Regions from separate parts of the Pseudoalteromonas spongiae UST010723-006 genome, predicted to be linked through region 2. Evidence: predicted binding sites of a transcription regulator. Region 2 holds the regulator's gene; the other holds the start of a gene.

Region 1 (8,783 bases), 170 kb from region 2:
AGCCAACGAAGCATTTGAAGACGAAGATAGCCCGTTTAATGAAAGCAGCGTTAAATTTTATCGTGATATGCACGATCAACAGCTTTCTATGGAACTTTCACAAAGTGGTGCATTAGGGCTTGCCGATATTATTGTCCAGCAACTTTCACCCACGCCAGGAAAATACACCCCTGCAAGTTTGTTTTCATCAAGCCAAATTGCGCCAATGCAAAAGCCTTCATTGAATACTGCAAATACAGATTCATCAAAACAGATAAATACTACAGGTGAAGAAACAGCCTTTGATAATGAGCAGTCGTTTGTTTCTGAGCTTTGGCAGCACGCTAAAAGCGCAGCTGAAAAAATAGGGTTAAGTCCTGCTGTTATGTTGGCGCAATCTGCGCTTGAAACAGGCTGGGGAAAACATGTGATTACTAAAAGTGATGGGCAAAGCTCAAATAATTTTTTCAATATTAAAGCTGACCGCGCATGGCAAGGTGATAAAGCTGCTAAAGCTTCGCTTGAATTTGAACAAGGCGTCGCTGTTAAAAAACAATCTAATTTTAGAGCGTATAACAGCATTGCTGAAAGTTTTGATGATTTTGTTAACTTTTTACAGCAAAACCCACGCTATCAATCAGCACTTAAAACAACGTCAGACCCATCTCAGTATCTTGATGAATTACAAAAAGCAGGGTATGCCACTGACCCTAATTATGCAGACAAAATTAAAGATGTGCTAAAGCGCAGTGAATTTACGCAAGCACTCAACGCTGTCGCTTCAGGAATAAATGTAAACGATATGATGAAAAGTTCGATAACAAGTTTAGGAGGCACTAACTAATGTCTTTTAATCTACTTAATATTGCAAACTCAGGTGTACGTGCAAGCTCAGAGTTACTGCAAACTACCAGTAAAAACATTACCAACGTCAATACCGAAGGTTATGTTCGAGAGCGCACAGAACATAGAACACTGTTCGATAATCAAGTTGGACTTGGGCAAACTTTCCGCTTAGTGAATAGTTTTGCACAAGAGCAGCTTAATCGCGATATTTCCAATGCGGCTTTTTACAACCAAATCGTTAGCGAGTCCGCGCGAGTAGATAGTCTATTTGCTGAAGAGTCTAATAGTCTCGGAACGAGCATCAACTCGTTGTTTGGCTCGTTACAAGATAGTTTAAACCAACCATCGTCTAATGTTAGCCGTTCCCTGTTTTTTAGTAATGCCCAAGGTTACATCGATCAGCTTAACCGATTATCGGGTATCGTTTTTGATCAAAAAACCATCGTTAACGATCAGCTCGAGATCTATGCGAATGAAGCTAATTCACTTATCACTAAGATTAGCGAGCTAAACTTATCAATTGCATCGGGAACATCGGGGCCTGATGGCAGTGCTCTAAATAGCACTATCAATCAGCGTGATTTGGCAATTAAAGAGCTATCTGAATATATAGACATTGAAACACTTGATGGTCCAAATGGTGAAAAACTGGTGTTTATGGGCACGGGTGAAGCTGTTGTAATGGAAGATGGCGCGTTTAACTTATTTTCAATTTCTGGTGATCCTGATCCCAATTTTAAAGATTTAAAATTAGATGTGGATTCAGGCAAAGCCATTCCGCTTGAAGTCAATACCAGTGTACTAAAAGGAAAAATTGGTGGGCTACTAGCTTACCGTGAGGAAATACTGATTTCGTCACAAAACAAGTTAGGCCAATTGAGCCTAGCAATGGCGGATGCATTCAATCAGCAAAATAGGCTTGGATTAGACGGCGATGGCGAACTTGGTGGCGATTTATTTACCATTCCAACCGCTGGTGCTTATTCCTATGCAGCAAACACGGGTACGGCTCAAGTAAGTGGAACCATTGAACCGGGTAAAGGTAGTGAATTACCGCCAAATGATTTTTTAATTGAATATACAGCAGTGAACCAAATTACAGTTACTGCGCTTGATTCATATGGCGATCCAATTGGTACACCTATTGTTGCAGCTGTTGCTGCTGGGCAGGCTAATTCGGGCACAGCGGTAGGCGGAGAGCTTTTTGGTTTGCAAATTAATGTAGGAGCTGGCGCTGCAGTTGGTGATAAATTTGAACTTAAACTTAACTCAGAGGCATCGACGAGCTTCGAGCTTGCAACCATGCGACCGGAAGATTTAGCGTTAGCTTCACCGATACGCACTAACAGCGACTTAGCTAACAGAGGATCAGGTAATATAGCGTCAAGCACTGTTTCTGACACCACTGCACCAGGATTTAATCCAGGTCCACCGCCAGCTTTAGCCAATGGCACCATTACACTAACTAAAACGGCAAACCCTAATGAGTTTACAATTACAGATGGTGCACCACCCGTAACGAATACGGTTGTTTTAACACCGCCTTATGACAATGTTTTGGCACAAGCAGGTGCACCATACAATACCTATGGTTTTGATTTTAACCTTGAAGGTATAGCAGAAACGGGTGACTCATTTACGATTGAGTTTAATACTGATGGCTTTGACGATAGCCGAAACGGTCTTTTACTGGCAGAAATTCAAAATCGAGAGTTAGTTAGGTCAAGTGCTATCGTAACCAATGGTGATAACCTCACTAAGATTAATGAAGCATACGGTAATATAGTGACTGATGTTGGTATGAAAACTGCGCAAGCTAAAACCAATCAAGTGGCATTTGATGCGTTAGCTAATCAATCTAATGCGTGGTATGAGTCGATTTCAGGTGTCAATTTAGACGAAGAAGCGGCTAATTTATTACGTTATCAACAATCTTATGCAGCAGCGGCAAAAATCTTAAGTACCGCAAGCACAGTATTTGACACAATTCTTAATGCAGCGAGGTAGTCGAGATGCGTTTATCGAATAATATTATGTATCAAAATAGCCTCGATAGTATTTTAAGTGGCCAAGAGAAACTTGTAGATTCTCAACTAAGAGTGAATACGCAGAAAAAAGTACTAACAGCAGCGGATGATCCCGCCGCTATGGCACAAGCGAACTTGATTACGAAAAAACTAGAACTGAATGACCAGTTTGACAAGAATATGAGTTTCTTGCGCGGGCGCTTAGAAGTAGAAGAAAATGCGCTAAAAAGTATGAATACGCAAATAGAGCGAGCACGCGAACTTTCTATTCAAGCTGGTAATGGTGCATATACTCACACTGATCGTGAGGGTATTAGTAAAGAATTAGCTGAAATTCAAAAAAGTTTACTTGATTTGATGAATACGCGCTCTGAAGATGGGCGTTTTATTTTCTCTGGTTTTCAAGATAGTAAAGCGACTTATTCTTACGATAGTGCTAGTCAAACTTATACATACAACGGCGATCAGGGTAACCACTCGATTCAAGTTGCTACTTCAACTTATATTCAAGCTACTGACAATGGCGCAGATTTGTTTGAAAAAACCAAAGCGCGGCTAAATGTTGCCAGTAATGCGATGACGATATTGCCTGGGGCAATTACCGCGGGCAGTGTGTATGTTAAGCAACAAGCTGAATTTGACCAATTTCACGCTAACTATTATGACCCGCTTACACCCGCAAATAATACTTTCAATGTAGTCGTTACGGCTGGCGCACCAGATCAGTACGAGATCAGACAAAATGGCTCGCCACTGGTACCTGCTGTCACAGGAGACTTTACCGGTGAGTCAATAGAATTTGCTGGCATGGAGATATCGCTGCAAGGTGCTGCGCCAGGGCAAGCTGATTTTACATTAGAACCTCCAACTAACAAGAACATTCTAAACACATTAGAAGAGCTTATTTCGGTACTTGAAAATCCTGCAAGTACGCAGGTTCAGTTACAAGAGACGCTTGCAGATTCAGTTGTTGAATTAGATAATGCGCAAGAGGCAATTACTTTCACCCGGGCAAGTATTGGGGGGAGATTAAATGCCGTTACAAGGAATGAAAATGCCAATTCTGGAGAGGAAATAGTAAACGTTGCCACTAAGGCAAGTTTGTTAGAGGCCGATATGGCTGAAGCAATCAGCGAGTTAAAGAAAAATGAAACCGCGCTACAGGCCGCTCAAGCGACATTTGGCCGAGTTTCAGGATTAACTTTGTTTGATTACATATAAGTTGGCACGTTTAATGCTTTTAAGTTAGTGCGTCAAAGACGCAACTTAGTGCAAACGTTAAAGTTCGCTTTAACAAAGCACTTCCCGTCATGAGAGCCGGGAGTACTAACAGTAGCGCAAAGAAGGAGAGAGCTTTGCGCCACTGTATTCTAACTTAGGAGAAAAAAATGGCTTTATATGTAAATTCCAATATAACGTCACTTAATGCTCAAAGGCAGTTAGCGAACTCAACCAATGCATTAAGTACATCGTTCCAACGTTTATCATCAGGTCTTCGTGTTAATAGTGCAGCAGACGATGCGGCAGGTTTGCAAATAGGTACTCGTTTACAATCGCAAGTAAATGGTGCAAACCAAGGTGCACGTAACGCAAATGATGGTATTTCACTGTCGCAAACAGCAGAAGGCGCTTTAGAAGAAACAACCAACATGCTACAGCGTATGCGTGTTTTATCCATTCAATCGGCAAATGGTTCAAACACTGATTCAGACCGTGAGGCACTGCAAAAAGAGTTTTCTGAATTACAATCTGAGATTGATCGCGTTGCAACTGATACAACATTTGGTGGTGTAAATATCTTAAATGGTACTTATGACACAGACTATCAAGTCGGCCCAGATGCCAATCAAACGATTCAAGTGAAAATTACCACTAATATGAATACAACAGGGCTTGCACTTTCTGATGATTCAATCAGTACTGCAGCTGGTGCTCAAACTGCAATCGCAGCGCTTGATGATGCGCTATCGACAGTTAATGCAGTGCGTGCAGATCTGGGTGCGAAACAAAACCGCTTTAGTTCAACTATTCGTAACTTAAAAAGTGTTGCTGAAAACGTTTCAGCGTCAAAATCTCGTATTATGGATACGGACTTTGCAGCAGAAAGTGCAGCATTGGCGCGTAATCAGGTTCTACAACAAGCATCAAGCTCAATGCTGGCCCAAGCTAACCAACAACCTCAAATCGCGTTGTCACTACTTCAGGGATAATCGCTTTAAAGCCCTTGATTTATCAGGGGCTATAAATTTTATTAACTTTTCTCTAAAGTCATCCCCCTTGTTGTCGATATCTTAATCAAACGAGTTGTTTGGCGGTCAATACCGCAGATAGAAGAGGGCGAGAATCATGGCTTTATATGTAAATTCAAACATCACATCATTGAACGCACAGCGTCAATTATCGAATTCAACAAATGCGTTAAGCACGTCTTTTCAGCGTTTATCATCAGGTTTACGTGTTAACAGTGCAGCGGACGATGCGGCCGGTTTACAAATTGGCACACGTTTACAATCGCAAGTAAATGGTGCAAATCAAGGCGCACGTAACGCGAATGATGGTATTTCACTAGCGCAAACAGCAGAAGGTGCACTAGAAGAAACGTCAAACATGTTGCAACGTATGCGTGTTTTATCGATTCAATCGGCGAATGGTTCAAACACAGATTCAGACCGTGATGCACTACAAAAAGAGTTTGCTGAATTATCGGCAGAGATAGACCGTGTAGCAAGTGATACAACGTTTGGTGGTGTAAACATCTTAAATGGTACTTACGATACAGACTATCAAGTAGGGCCAGATGCTAACCAAACGATTCAGGTGAAAATTACCACCAACATGAACTCAACGGGTCTTGCACTTTCAGATGATTCAATTAGTACAGCAGCAGGTGCGCAAACAGCGATTACAGCACTAGATGATGCTTTATCAATCGTAAATGGTGTACGAGCTGACTTAGGTGCGAAGCAAAACCGTTTTAGTTCGACTATTCGTAACTTAAACAATGTTTCAGAAAACGTATCGGCGTCGAAATCACGCATAATGGATACAGACTTTGCGGCGGAGAGTGCAGGTCTTGCACGTAACCAGGTGTTACAGCAAGCATCAAGCTCAATGTTAGCTCAGGCAAATCAACAGCCACAAATCGCATTGTCGCTAATTGGTTAACACTCTCTCCTAGTTAATTAAGTTAGTACTCCCTCTCATATAAAAACGGCCAAATGGCCGTTTTTTACTTTTCGTTAAAAAAAATTAAAAAAAGCTAAAGGGTTTTAGGCGGCCGCCGATAACGAAGATGGGACAGAAAACTATCTGTAGCTTACTCTCTCTCTTGCAACTGATAGTTCCTATGTTAATTATTATTGGAGGCTCTCATGGCTTTAAGTGTTAACTCAAATATAATGTCTTTGAATTCTCAAAGACAACTCTCTCGTTCGAGTGAGGCATTATCAACATCATTCCAACGTTTATCGTCTGGTTTACGTGTAAACAGTGCGGCAGATGATGCGGCAGGTTTGCAAATTGGTACGCGTTTAAACTCGCAAGTACAAGGTTTAAACCAAGGTGCACGTAATGCAAACGATGGTATTTCACTATCGCAAACAGCAGAAGGTGCGTTGGAAGAAACCTCGAACATGCTGCAACGTATGCGTGTATTGGCAATTCAGTCAGCGAATGGTTCAAACACTGATTCGGATCGTGATGCACTGCAAAAAGAATTCACAGAGCTATCTGCTGAGATTGATCGTGTTGCAAGTGATACGAGCTTTGGTGGTGTAAATATTTTAGATGGTACGTACGACACAGACTTCCAAGTTGGTGCTGATGCAAACCAGACTATTACGTTAAAAGTAACGACAAATATGAACTCAACAGGACTTGCGCTTTCTGATGACTCTATCAGTACTGCTGCAGGCGCACAAACAGCTATAGGTGCACTAGATGATGCGTTGTCAACAGTGAACGGTGTACGTGCTGATCTTGGTGCGAAGCAAAACCGTTTTAGTTCGACTATTCGTAACTTAAACAACGTAGCAGAAAATGTAGCAGCGTCTAAGTCACGTATCATGGATACAGACTTTGCAGCAGAAAGTGCGGCATTGGCGCGTAACCAAGTATTACAACAGGCTTCAAGCTCAATGTTAGCGCAGGCTAACCAGCAGCCGCAAATTGCGTTGTCATTGCTGTAATAAATAGTAATCGTAATGCTTTTTATAGATCACACTGAGTGGTGTGATCTATAAATATTTGACTGAATAATATCCCTCCCATATAGCGTATTCATAGAGCCCAAACTAAACAATTACACCTCTAAACTAGAATAATCAGAACGAATCATGCTTCAAAATTAAAAGCATTTTGTGATTAAATTATTAAAGTAACTCTTTGTTTATTTGTTGGTTATTTTTCTTCTAGTGGCTTACTTGTAAAAATTGATTAAAGAATCTTTTTGACGTGTCGATATCTTAATCAAACGAGTTGTTTGGCGGTAAATACCGCAGATAGAAGAGGGCGAGAATCATGGCTTTATATGTAAATTCAAACATCACATCATTGAACGCACAGCGTCAATTATCAAATTCGACAAATGCGTTAAGCACGTCTTTTCAGCGTTTATCATCAGGTTTACGTGTTAACAGTGCAGCGGACGATGCAGCAGGTCTTCAAATTGGTACACGTTTACAATCGCAAGTAAATGGTGCAAATCAAGGCGCACGTAACGCGAATGATGGTATTTCACTAGCTCAAACAGCAGAAGGTGCACTAGAAGAAACGTCAAATATGTTGCAACGTATGCGTGTTTTATCGATTCAATCGGCGAATGGTTCAAACACAGACTCAGACCGTGATGCACTACAAAAAGAGTTTGCTGAATTATCGGCAGAGATAGACCGTGTAGCAAGTGATACAACGTTTGGTGGTGTAAACATCTTAAATGGTACTTACGATACAGACTATCAAGTAGGGCCAGATGCTAACCAAACGATTCAGGTGAAAATTACCACCAACATGAACTCAACGGGTCTTGCACTTTCAGATGATTCAATTAGTACAGCAGCAGGTGCGCAAACAGCGATTACAGCACTAGATGATGCTTTATCAATCGTAAATGGTGTACGAGCTGACTTAGGTGCGAAGCAAAACCGTTTTAGTTCGACTATTCGTAACTTAAACAATGTTTCAGAAAACGTATCGGCGTCGAAATCACGCATAATGGATACAGACTTTGCGGCGGAGAGTGCAGGTCTTGCACGTAACCAGGTGCTACAACAAGCATCAAGCTCAATGTTAGCCCAGGCAAATCAACAGCCACAAATCGCATTATCCCTAATTGGTTAACACTCTCTCCTAGTAAATCAAGTTAGTACTCCCTCTCTCATAAGAGCAGCCATTTGGCTGCTTTTTTTATTGTGTGATTTAAAAAAGTACAAAAAATTACAGGTTTTTTCTAAAGAAATTACTCCCACTGTCGATATAGTTTTTAGTTAAAGAAATTAATTAGATAACAGTTCTTTTTAGCATAATTGCTTAGAACTAGAGGGTGAACATTATGGCTTTATATGTAAATTCAAACGTCACATCATTGAACGCACAGCGTCAATTATCGAATTCAACAAATGCGTTAAGCACGTCCTTCCAACGGCTGTCATCTGGTTTACGTGTTAACAGTGCAGCAGATGATGCGGCCGGTCTTCAAATTGGTACACGTTTACAGTCGCAAGTAAATGGTGCAAACCAAGGCGCACGTAATGCAAACGATGGTATTTCACTATCGCAAACAGCGGAAGGTGCACTAGAAGAAACCTCGAACATGCTGCAGCGTATGCGTGTTCTGGCAATTCAATCAGCGAATGGTTCAAATACAGCATCAGATCGTGCAGCACTGCAAAAAGAGTTTTCTGAGCTATCGAGTGAAATTGACCGTGTAGCAAG
Region 2 (8,783 bases):
GTCAATGACGCGTGTGGATCGGTATCAATCAGCAACACACGTTTACCACGAGACGCTAATAAGCCTCCCAAGGTGACTGTGGTTGTGGTTTTACCCACACCGCCTTTTTGATTTGCTACCGTCCAAATTTTCAAGCGAATACCTATTGTTCTTGTTCTCGGGTTGTTATGCGAATACCACCATTTGGTAATTCGATTACTTTAAGTGAATCGTCTTTTTCTGCATCCTGCTTTAACTTCTCCACCGCTTGCTCAGTGGTTTGTTTTGCGTTAGCTGTTATCTCAGTTCCATCGGTTTCTGGCAATGCATATTTTGAAATTGCGATCACCACCTTGCGATTTTGCTGACGCCCTTGTTCATCATTATTATCGCTAAACGGCGAGTACTCACCATACCCTTCAATAGCCATTCTTGCAGGGATTATGCCGAGATACTCAAGCCATACCAGCACTTCGGTCGCACGGGCTACCGATAAATGCCAATTAGAACGAAATACTTCATTATTTATCGGCTGATTATCAGTGTAACCACGCACTCTTAAGTAGTTTCGGTTAGCATTTAAAATTGGCAGTAATGAACGTAAAACAGTTCTTGCACGTTCAGTGGCAACCGCGCTACCGCTGGCAAACAACAAGCTTGAACTCAGCTCTATGGTAAGCCAATTCATGTCCTTTTCTAACTGCGCTTGCCCCGCTTCAATTTCATCAGATATCGCTTTTTTTAGGTCTTCTTCAAGCGCATCGAGCGGCTGGCCTAAATACTTTTGCTGTAAATTACTCAGCTCTCCTCGTCCATCGACAAGTTCTGGCCCTTTTTCTTCATTTACAATACTAATGCCGTGCAGTTGCGAATCAACTTTTGGTTCGTTGCTCGTAAGAATGCCTTCACCAGATACGCCTTTTCCCGTACCTTTGCTAAATTGGTCTGTTGTTTTAAACACATGAGAAATTGTGTCTGACAACACTGAAAATTTTTCTTCTTCGATAATGGCCATCGCGTACATCACAACAAATAACGCAAACATTAATGTCATGTAATCGGCATAAGAAACTAGCCAGCGATGTGTGTTATCGTTTTGTTCGGTTTGCTTAAAAGGCTTAAAGCGTGGCATACACGACTACCTAAACAACGACTTATTATTTTTTTCGATTAAGTACGCCGAAAGCTTTTGTTCAATGGCATTAGGCGTATCACCTTGAAGAATGCAAAACATCCCCTCAGCTAACATTTGATGATAACGGCAATGTTCATCCACTAAATAAGCCAACTTATTGGCAATTGGAATATAAAGAAGATTGGCAAAGCCAACACCGTAAATAGTAGCAACAAACGCAGTGGCAATACCCGCACCTAACATATCGGGTTGTTGAATAAAGTTCATTGCTTGAATAAGACCGAGTACGGCGCCGAGAATACCGAGAGTTGGACTATAGCCCCCCATGGCATGATACACTTGGCTTGACTCGTTAAGTGCATTGCGACGTTGCAAAATTTCGTTTTCCATGGTGTCAAAGAACTGCTGCTCGTCACTGCCGTCAACAAGCAAATTTAGGCCTTTTGATACAAAGTTATCTTTTTCATCAATAGCAAGGTTTTCTAACGACAAATAGCCGTCATGACGTACTTTTGCCGCCCAGTTTTTTACTTGCTCAATGCCTTTTGCAAAATCATGCTTAGGTGGCGTTATCACCCAAGGCAGCATTTTAATGGCTGTGGTAAACTGGTATTTAGTTGCCTGCAACATTACCGCGCCAAGCGTACCGCCAAACACAATTATGAATGCTGACAAATCAAACAAATTCGCCAGCACACCACCTTCAATGGTATACCCTAAGCCAATTGCTACAAACGCTATAATCGCACCAAAAACGGCTAGTTTATCCACAACCTATTTCCGTGTTGATATGTTTAGCAACGTCATCCAATGCGATGCTTTTCTCGCTTAAACCAGCACTTGCAACCGCTTGTGGCATACCGTATACAACGCAAGAGGCTTCATCTTGTGCCCAAATTTTAGAGCCCGCCTGTTTTAGCATGCGTGCACCATCTCGGCCATCAGCTCCCATACCGGTAAGTACAATTGCCAACACAGAATCACCGTAACTTTTTGCTGCACTAGCAAAAGTGATATCAACGCTTGGTTTGTAAGTGACACGAGCGCTATCATCTTCATAGATTTTTAGCTTTTGATTGCCGCTACGACCTTCAACTAGCATTTGCTTACCACCAGGTGCTAAATATGCAACGCCTGGTCTGAGCAAGTCGCCGTTTTCTGCTTCTTTAACTTTGATTCGACAAAGTGAATCCAATCGCTGTGCAAATGCCGGTGTAAATGCACCTGGCATATGTTGAATCAACAAAATTGGATGAGGAAAGTTGGCTGGTAACTGCGTAAGCACTTTTTGCAGCGCAACCGGACCACCTGTAGAAGTACCAATTGCCATTAACTTATATTGTTTACCAGATGCTTTTGGTCTTTCGCTTTTAGTTGCCGCACGCGAATCAACCGGTGTGGAGCGAGCAGCAAAAGTTCTATCAGGTTGACGTAACGTTGGGCTAGTGCTGCGTTCAGGTGTTGTTCTTGCCGTTGGCGCTTGATTTAATGTTGCACGCTGTGGTCTAAAACCACCTACTCGGCGACGGCCTATTTCTTTAACTTTTTGTTGAAGTACTTTCGTTGCTTCTTCTTTGTCGCGAGCAATATCTTCAAACTTTTTAGGTAAAAAGTCTAACGCGCCGGCATCAAGTGCATCAAGCGTTGCACTTGCTCCATCATGCGTTAACGAAGAGAACATTAATATTGGTGTCGGCGTTTGCTGCATTATTTGCTTTACAGCGCTAATACCGTCAAGCACAGGCATCTCAATATCCATTGTGATAACCGATGGTCGTAATTCGGCAGCTTTTTCAACCGCCTCTTTACCATTGTTAGCTGTGCCAATCACTTCAATATTGGGATCTTGACTCAAGATTTCACTCACACGACGGCGAAAAAAGCTTGAATCATCTACTACTAAAACCCTAATTGTCATTAAGTGCTCTCTTACTTTTTATTGCGACCTTGGCCTGCGTAGTGCTTTAACAAGCTTGGTACATCTAAAATTAGTGCAATGCCACCATCTGACGTAATTGTTGCACCCGCCATACCCGGCGTACCTTGCAATAAAGCATCTAATGGCTTGATTACCACTTCTTCCTGACCAATTAAGGAATCAACCACAAAGCCCATTTGTTGCGTACCTAATTGCACAATAACAACATGCCCCTGCGAACGCTTTTGTTCGCTGCGAGGATTCCGTAACAACCATTTTTCTAGATAGAACAACGGAATCGCTTTATCACGGACGATAATCGTTAGCTGCCCATCAACTAGATTTGTTTTAGTAAGATCTAAGTGGAATATCTCGCTTACACCCGCAAGTGGCAATGCAAACGTTTGCTGACCAACTACGACCATTAAGGTAGGTAGAATAGCGAGCGTCAGTGGTACTTTAATTTCAAGTACTGTGCCTTTACCTTTTTCTGATTCAATATTCACTGTACCGTTTAATTGGGTAATTTTGGTTTTAACCACATCCATACCCACGCCACGACCAGAAATATCAGAAATCTCTTCTTTGGTAGAGAAACCTGGCGCAAAGATTAAGTTATACGCTTCGTTGTTTGACAGTCGAGCTGCCTGATCGGCATCTATTACACCTTTACCAATCGCTATACTTTTCAGCTTTTCTGCGTCCATACCCGCACCATCATCTTCAATGGTAAGCAAGATATGATCACCTTCTTGAGATGCTGACAGCGTCACCGTACCGGTGCGTGGTTTACCTGCAGCTTCACGATCGTCTGGCATTTCAATACCATGATCCACCGAGTTACGTACAAGGTGAACTAGTGGATCTGCAAGTGCCTCAACAAGGTTTTTATCTAAATCTGTTTCTTCACCAACTAGCTGTAAATTAATTTCTTTTTTCAAGCTGCGCGCTAAGTCACGTACAACGCGAGGGAAACGGCCAAATACTTTTTTGATTGGCTGCATCCGGGTTTTCATTACCGCGCCTTGTAAGTCTGCGGTCACCACATCTAAGTTAGAAATGGCTTTACCCATACTTTCATTACTAACGTTAGCACCTAAGCTGACAAGTCGATTTCGAACCAATACCAGTTCACCGACCATATTCATGATTTGGTCAAGGCGTTTGGTGTCAACACGCACTGTCGTTTCAGCCGGTGGCGCTGCCGGTTTAGCTGGTGCTTTACTTGGCGCTGCAGCTGGTTTGGCTGCACTTGGCGCAGCAGGCTTATCAGCTACTGGTTTTGGTGCTGAAGCTTGTGGTTTCGCCGGCGTTGGCTTAGCCGCAGGAGGTGGTGTTGGCGTTGCCGGTTTTGCCGCTACCGCCTCAGTATTAAATGATTTTTCAGCAGTGCTTGGCGCACTGCCCTTGCCATGAAGTTCATCAAGTAAGGCTTCGAATTCATCTTCGGTAATGTCTTCATCGTCACCCGATGAAGCCGCAGGAGCTGCGCTTTCTGGCGCACTTGTCTCAGACGCGCCACCGAATGAACCAGCGCCATGTAATTCGTCGAGTAAGCTTTCAAATTCATCATCAGTGATTTCATCAGAGTCGCTACTTTCACTCGCTTCTGGCGCTGCATTAGAGGCTGGGCCATTACCAGAGCCGTGTAACTCATCTAATAAGCTTTCAAATTCTTCTTCTGTGATATCGTCAACGCTATCGCCAGAAGATTGTGCTTCATCACTTGGCGCATCAGCATCAAATAAAATATCAACAAACGGGTCTTCTTCGACTGCTTCTGGTTCGACAATTTCTTCTGCTGGCGCTTCGGCTACCGGTGCTTCATCTGCGCTTTCAGGCTGACTAAGTCTATGTAGTTCTGCCAGTAGCTGCGGGTCAGCAGGATCGGGCTGAGCGCGATTTTGAATGTGAGCAAACATTTCATTGATGGTATCAAGTGCCTGTAAAATCACATCCATTAATTCAGGAGTAACCCTGCGTTGGCCTTGTCGTAAAACATCGAAAATATTTTCTGCGCCGTGACATGCATCGACTAGCTCTGTCATAGACAAGAAGCCAGCGCCCCCTTTTACGGTATGAAACCCTCTAAATATCGCATTCAGTAAATCAGCATCTTCTGGATTATTTTCCAGTTCAACTAACTGTTCTGAGAGCAACTCTAAGATTTCACCGGCTTCGACTAAAAAGTCTTGTAAAATATCTTCATCGACATCAAAGCTCATGCATTTTTCTCCGATTAGAAGCCCAAACTAGACAGCAGATCGTCTACTTCATCTTGACCTGAAACCACATCTTCACGTGATTCAGCATTTATAATTGGACCTTCAGCTACTTGGTCTAATTCACCATCAGCAACCATTTGTTGTTCTTGTTGTATTGTCGTTTCAGGCGATTCATCATGTTCTACAGGTGTGCCAAACACAGTTAACATATGAATCAGGCTATCCTCGACTTCTCGGACAAGCTCGATTACGCGTCGAATAACTTGACCTGTGAGGTCCTGGTAACCCTGGGCCATGAGCACTTCTGTCATTAATGCATTTAATTTATCAGAATTTGTTTTTGCTTCGTCCATAAAGCCGTTTAGCTCATGACATAACACTTTAAACTCACCAACTTTAAGATCTCGCGACATTAATTTGTCCCATTTGGGCTTAATATTGTTGAGACCTGTTTGCAAGTTATCGGCAATAGGCAGCGATGCTTCAACGGCGTCCATCGTTGTATTCGCAGCTTGCTCTGTCATTTCCATAACATAATTGAGACGTTCTTTTGCGTCAGGGATAGACTCAGTTGTTAGCGCCGATAAAGTGGTATCAAGTTGAAAATTTTTCAATGAATCATGCAGTTGACGAGTTAGTTTGCCTACCTCACCAAATAATTCATCTTGCTCAATTGCCGTAACTTGCTTTAGCAGCTCTTGCGCTTGTTGTTGCTCATCGTTTTCAAGAAACGCAACTAGCTGCTTAGCTTGTTCTAAGGTAATTTGAGGCGCAGCACTTGCTGACATAAACCTCTCCTTCCCGTTAGCCTAAACGCTCAAAAACTTTATCAAGCTTTGTTTTAAGCGTTGCTGCTGTAAATGGTTTAACGATATAACCGTTTACACCTGCTTGCGCTGCAGCAATGATCTGCTCTTTTTTGGCTTCGGCAGTTACCATTAGTACCGGTATGTGTTTTAGACTGTCATCCGCGCGAATCGCGCGCAGCAAATCTATACCTTGCATACCTGGCATATTCCAATCCGTAACTACAAAGTCAAACTCTTGGTTTTGCAGCATTGGTAGCGCAGTGCTACCGTCGTCTGCTTCTTGCACGTTTGTGAAACCAAGATCTCTTAACAGGTTTTTAATGATTCTTCTCATCGTTGAAAAGTCGTCAACTACAAGAATTTTCATGTTTTTATCCAAAATATCCTCCAGTGAGGTATGCACCTAATTGTTTACTTACTACTTTTATTCTATATCCAGTCATGGACTTTTGCTTTAAGGCGCACCATGGCCTGACTATGTATTTGGCTCACTCTTGATTCACTCACTTCAAGAATTAGCCCAATTTCTTTTAAATTCATTTCATCATTGTAGTAAAGTGACAGCACTAACGCTTCTCTTTCTGGCAAAGTTTGTATTGCCTCTACTAACGCTTTATTAAATTTATCCTGTTGAATATCAACTAATGGATTTTGTTCTTTATTGCCGAGCCCTGCGTCGATGACATCTTCATCAACACCGAGATCTTCAATGCCGATAATTTTACCATTGCTTATATCCCTTAGAATATGATGGTACTCATCTAACGTAATATCAAGTTTTTCAGCTACTTCACTGTCTTTTGGTTCACGTCCGAGTGATGATTCTAGCTGATTGATGACCGCGGCGACTTCACGGGCGTTTTTATGTACTGAGCGAGGTACCCAATCTCCTTTACGCGTTTCATCAATTATTGCACCGCGAATACGAATACCCGCATAGGTTTCAAAGCTCGCACCTTTACTGCCATCAAAGTTCTTAGCAGCCTCGATTAATCCTATCATGCCTGCCTGAATGAGGTCTTCGACAATAACGCTCGCCGGCAGACGCGCTAAAATATGGTAGGCAATGCGTTTAACCAACGGCGTATGCTGTTCGACAAGTTGCGATAATTGATTTTGATTAGCATAGGCAGCGGTTCTTTTCATAGGCGTTCCTAATTACTAACCAGTTTCTCAATGAAAAACTCTAGGTGTCCTGACGGCTGATTTGGAATTGGCCAGCTCGCCGCTTTAGTTGCAAGTGCTTTGAACGCAATTGCTGCAGGCGATTTTGGAAATACGTCAACAATGGTTTTTTGTTTACGAATCGCTTTTCGAATATTTTCATCAAATGGAACTGTTGCGACTAGCTCAAGCGATACATCTAAAAAGCGGTCGGTTACTTTTGATAATTTTGCGAAAAGCTCTTGGCCTTCTTTTAAGCTGCGTACCATGTTCGCAACTATTTTAAATTTGTACACACCGTGCTCACGGCTTAACACTTTAATCAGTGCGTAAGCATCGGTTATTGATGTTGGTTCATCACACACAACAACAAGCACATCTTGTGAAGCGCGAGAAAAACTAAGCACCATATCTGAAATACCGGCCGCAGTGTCAACGACTAATACATCATAGTGTGAGTCTAATTCGCCAAAAGCGCGAATAAGGCCAGCGTGTTCAGATGGTGTTAATTCCACCATATTTTGAGAGCCAGATGTCGCAGGTACAATTTTCATACCATACGGCCCTTCAACTAAGATATCTTCGAGGTCACATTCACCTGAAAGCACGTGAGAAAGATTACGCTCTACACGCAAACCCAGCATTACATCACAGTTTGCTAAACCCAAATCGGCATCGAGTACCAGTACTTTTTGGCCTTGCTGAGCCATGGCGATTGCCATGTTTAGAGAGACATTGGTTTTACCAACTCCCCCTTTACCTCCAGTTACCGCAATTACTTTTACAGCCTTGTTGTTGTTTTTCATTTTCCGCAGGCCACTAGCTTGATCTAATTCTGGGTTAATCATACATTCCTACTGCTTGATGCGCCATGCTTGATGCACGTCTTGCTTGCGCGTTTGTTCGTTTTGCATACAACTGCTGAGCTTTGCTGACCAATTTTTCCGCATTTGCCACACGAATGTCCTCTGGTACACGCTGCCCATTGGTAAGATAGCCTATTGGCAGACGATTTTGAATGGCTACACTGATAATTTCACCTAAACTTAGACATTCATCAAGTTTTGTGAAGATACAACCACTTAACTGTACCTGTTTGAACTGTTTAATCGCCTCTTGCTGTACTTCAAGCTGTGCTGTTGAACTTAACACAAGGTAACTGCGAATATCTACTCGGCTATTGCGCATTAAGGTGTTGAGTTGTTCAGTCAAACGTATATCTCGTTGGCTCATTCCTGCTGTATCAATTAATACTAGACGCTTATTTCTTAAATGATAAAGAATTTCAGTGAGTTCTTCTGCATTTTTAACTTGCTTTACTGGGCAGCCAATAATACGACCATAAGTCGATAATTGCTCATATGCGCCAATACGATAAGTATCTGTTGTGATTAGTGCGATATTGTTGGCGCCAAATTTTTGTGCGCCAAGTGCAGCTAGCTTTGCAACTGTGGTAGTTTTACCTACACCAGTAGGACCAACTAGCGCATATACGCCACCACGACGCAAAATCTCATTATTTGCAGTGTATAGCTGTTTGCTCAGCATATTAA

What was found. Region 2 encodes FliA, which starts transcription of late flagellar genes. Its sites were predicted from a motif close to CTAAAGNTNNNNNNNNNNNNGCCGATA; they were not measured.
Region 1: the regulator FliA is predicted to act here: its motif matches at 5,115-5,141, upstream of PSPO_RS03950 (flagellin N-terminal helical domain-containing protein).

What each region holds. Positions count from the first base shown of each region.
Region 1 is NZ_CP011039.1:837,832-846,614, forward strand. It holds gene flgJ (flagellar assembly peptidoglycan hydrolase FlgJ) at 1-823, shown strand, start outside; gene PSPO_RS03935 (FlgK family flagellar hook-associated protein) at 823-2,832, shown strand; gene flgL (flagellar hook-associated protein FlgL) at 2,838-4,073, shown strand; gene PSPO_RS03945 (flagellin N-terminal helical domain-containing protein) at 4,241-5,062, shown strand; gene PSPO_RS03950 (flagellin N-terminal helical domain-containing protein) at 5,199-6,017, shown strand; gene PSPO_RS03955 (flagellin N-terminal helical domain-containing protein) at 6,224-7,039, shown strand; gene PSPO_RS03960 (flagellin N-terminal helical domain-containing protein) at 7,371-8,189, shown strand; gene PSPO_RS03965 (flagellin N-terminal helical domain-containing protein) at 8,401-8,783, shown strand, end outside.
Region 2 is NZ_CP011039.1:1,005,421-1,014,203, reverse strand. It holds gene PSPO_RS04785 (ParA family protein) at 1-134, opposite strand, end outside; gene PSPO_RS04780 (flagellar motor protein MotB) at 143-1,111, opposite strand; gene PSPO_RS04775 (flagellar motor protein) at 1,118-1,885, opposite strand; gene PSPO_RS04770 (protein-glutamate methylesterase/protein-glutamine glutaminase) at 1,878-3,032, opposite strand; gene PSPO_RS04765 (chemotaxis protein CheA) at 3,044-5,257, opposite strand; gene PSPO_RS04760 (protein phosphatase CheZ) at 5,272-6,045, opposite strand; gene cheY (chemotaxis response regulator CheY) at 6,062-6,445, opposite strand; gene PSPO_RS04750 (RNA polymerase sigma factor FliA) at 6,496-7,212, opposite strand; gene PSPO_RS04745 (MinD/ParA family ATP-binding protein) at 7,221-8,078, opposite strand; gene flhF (flagellar biosynthesis GTPase FlhF) at 8,071-8,783, opposite strand, start outside.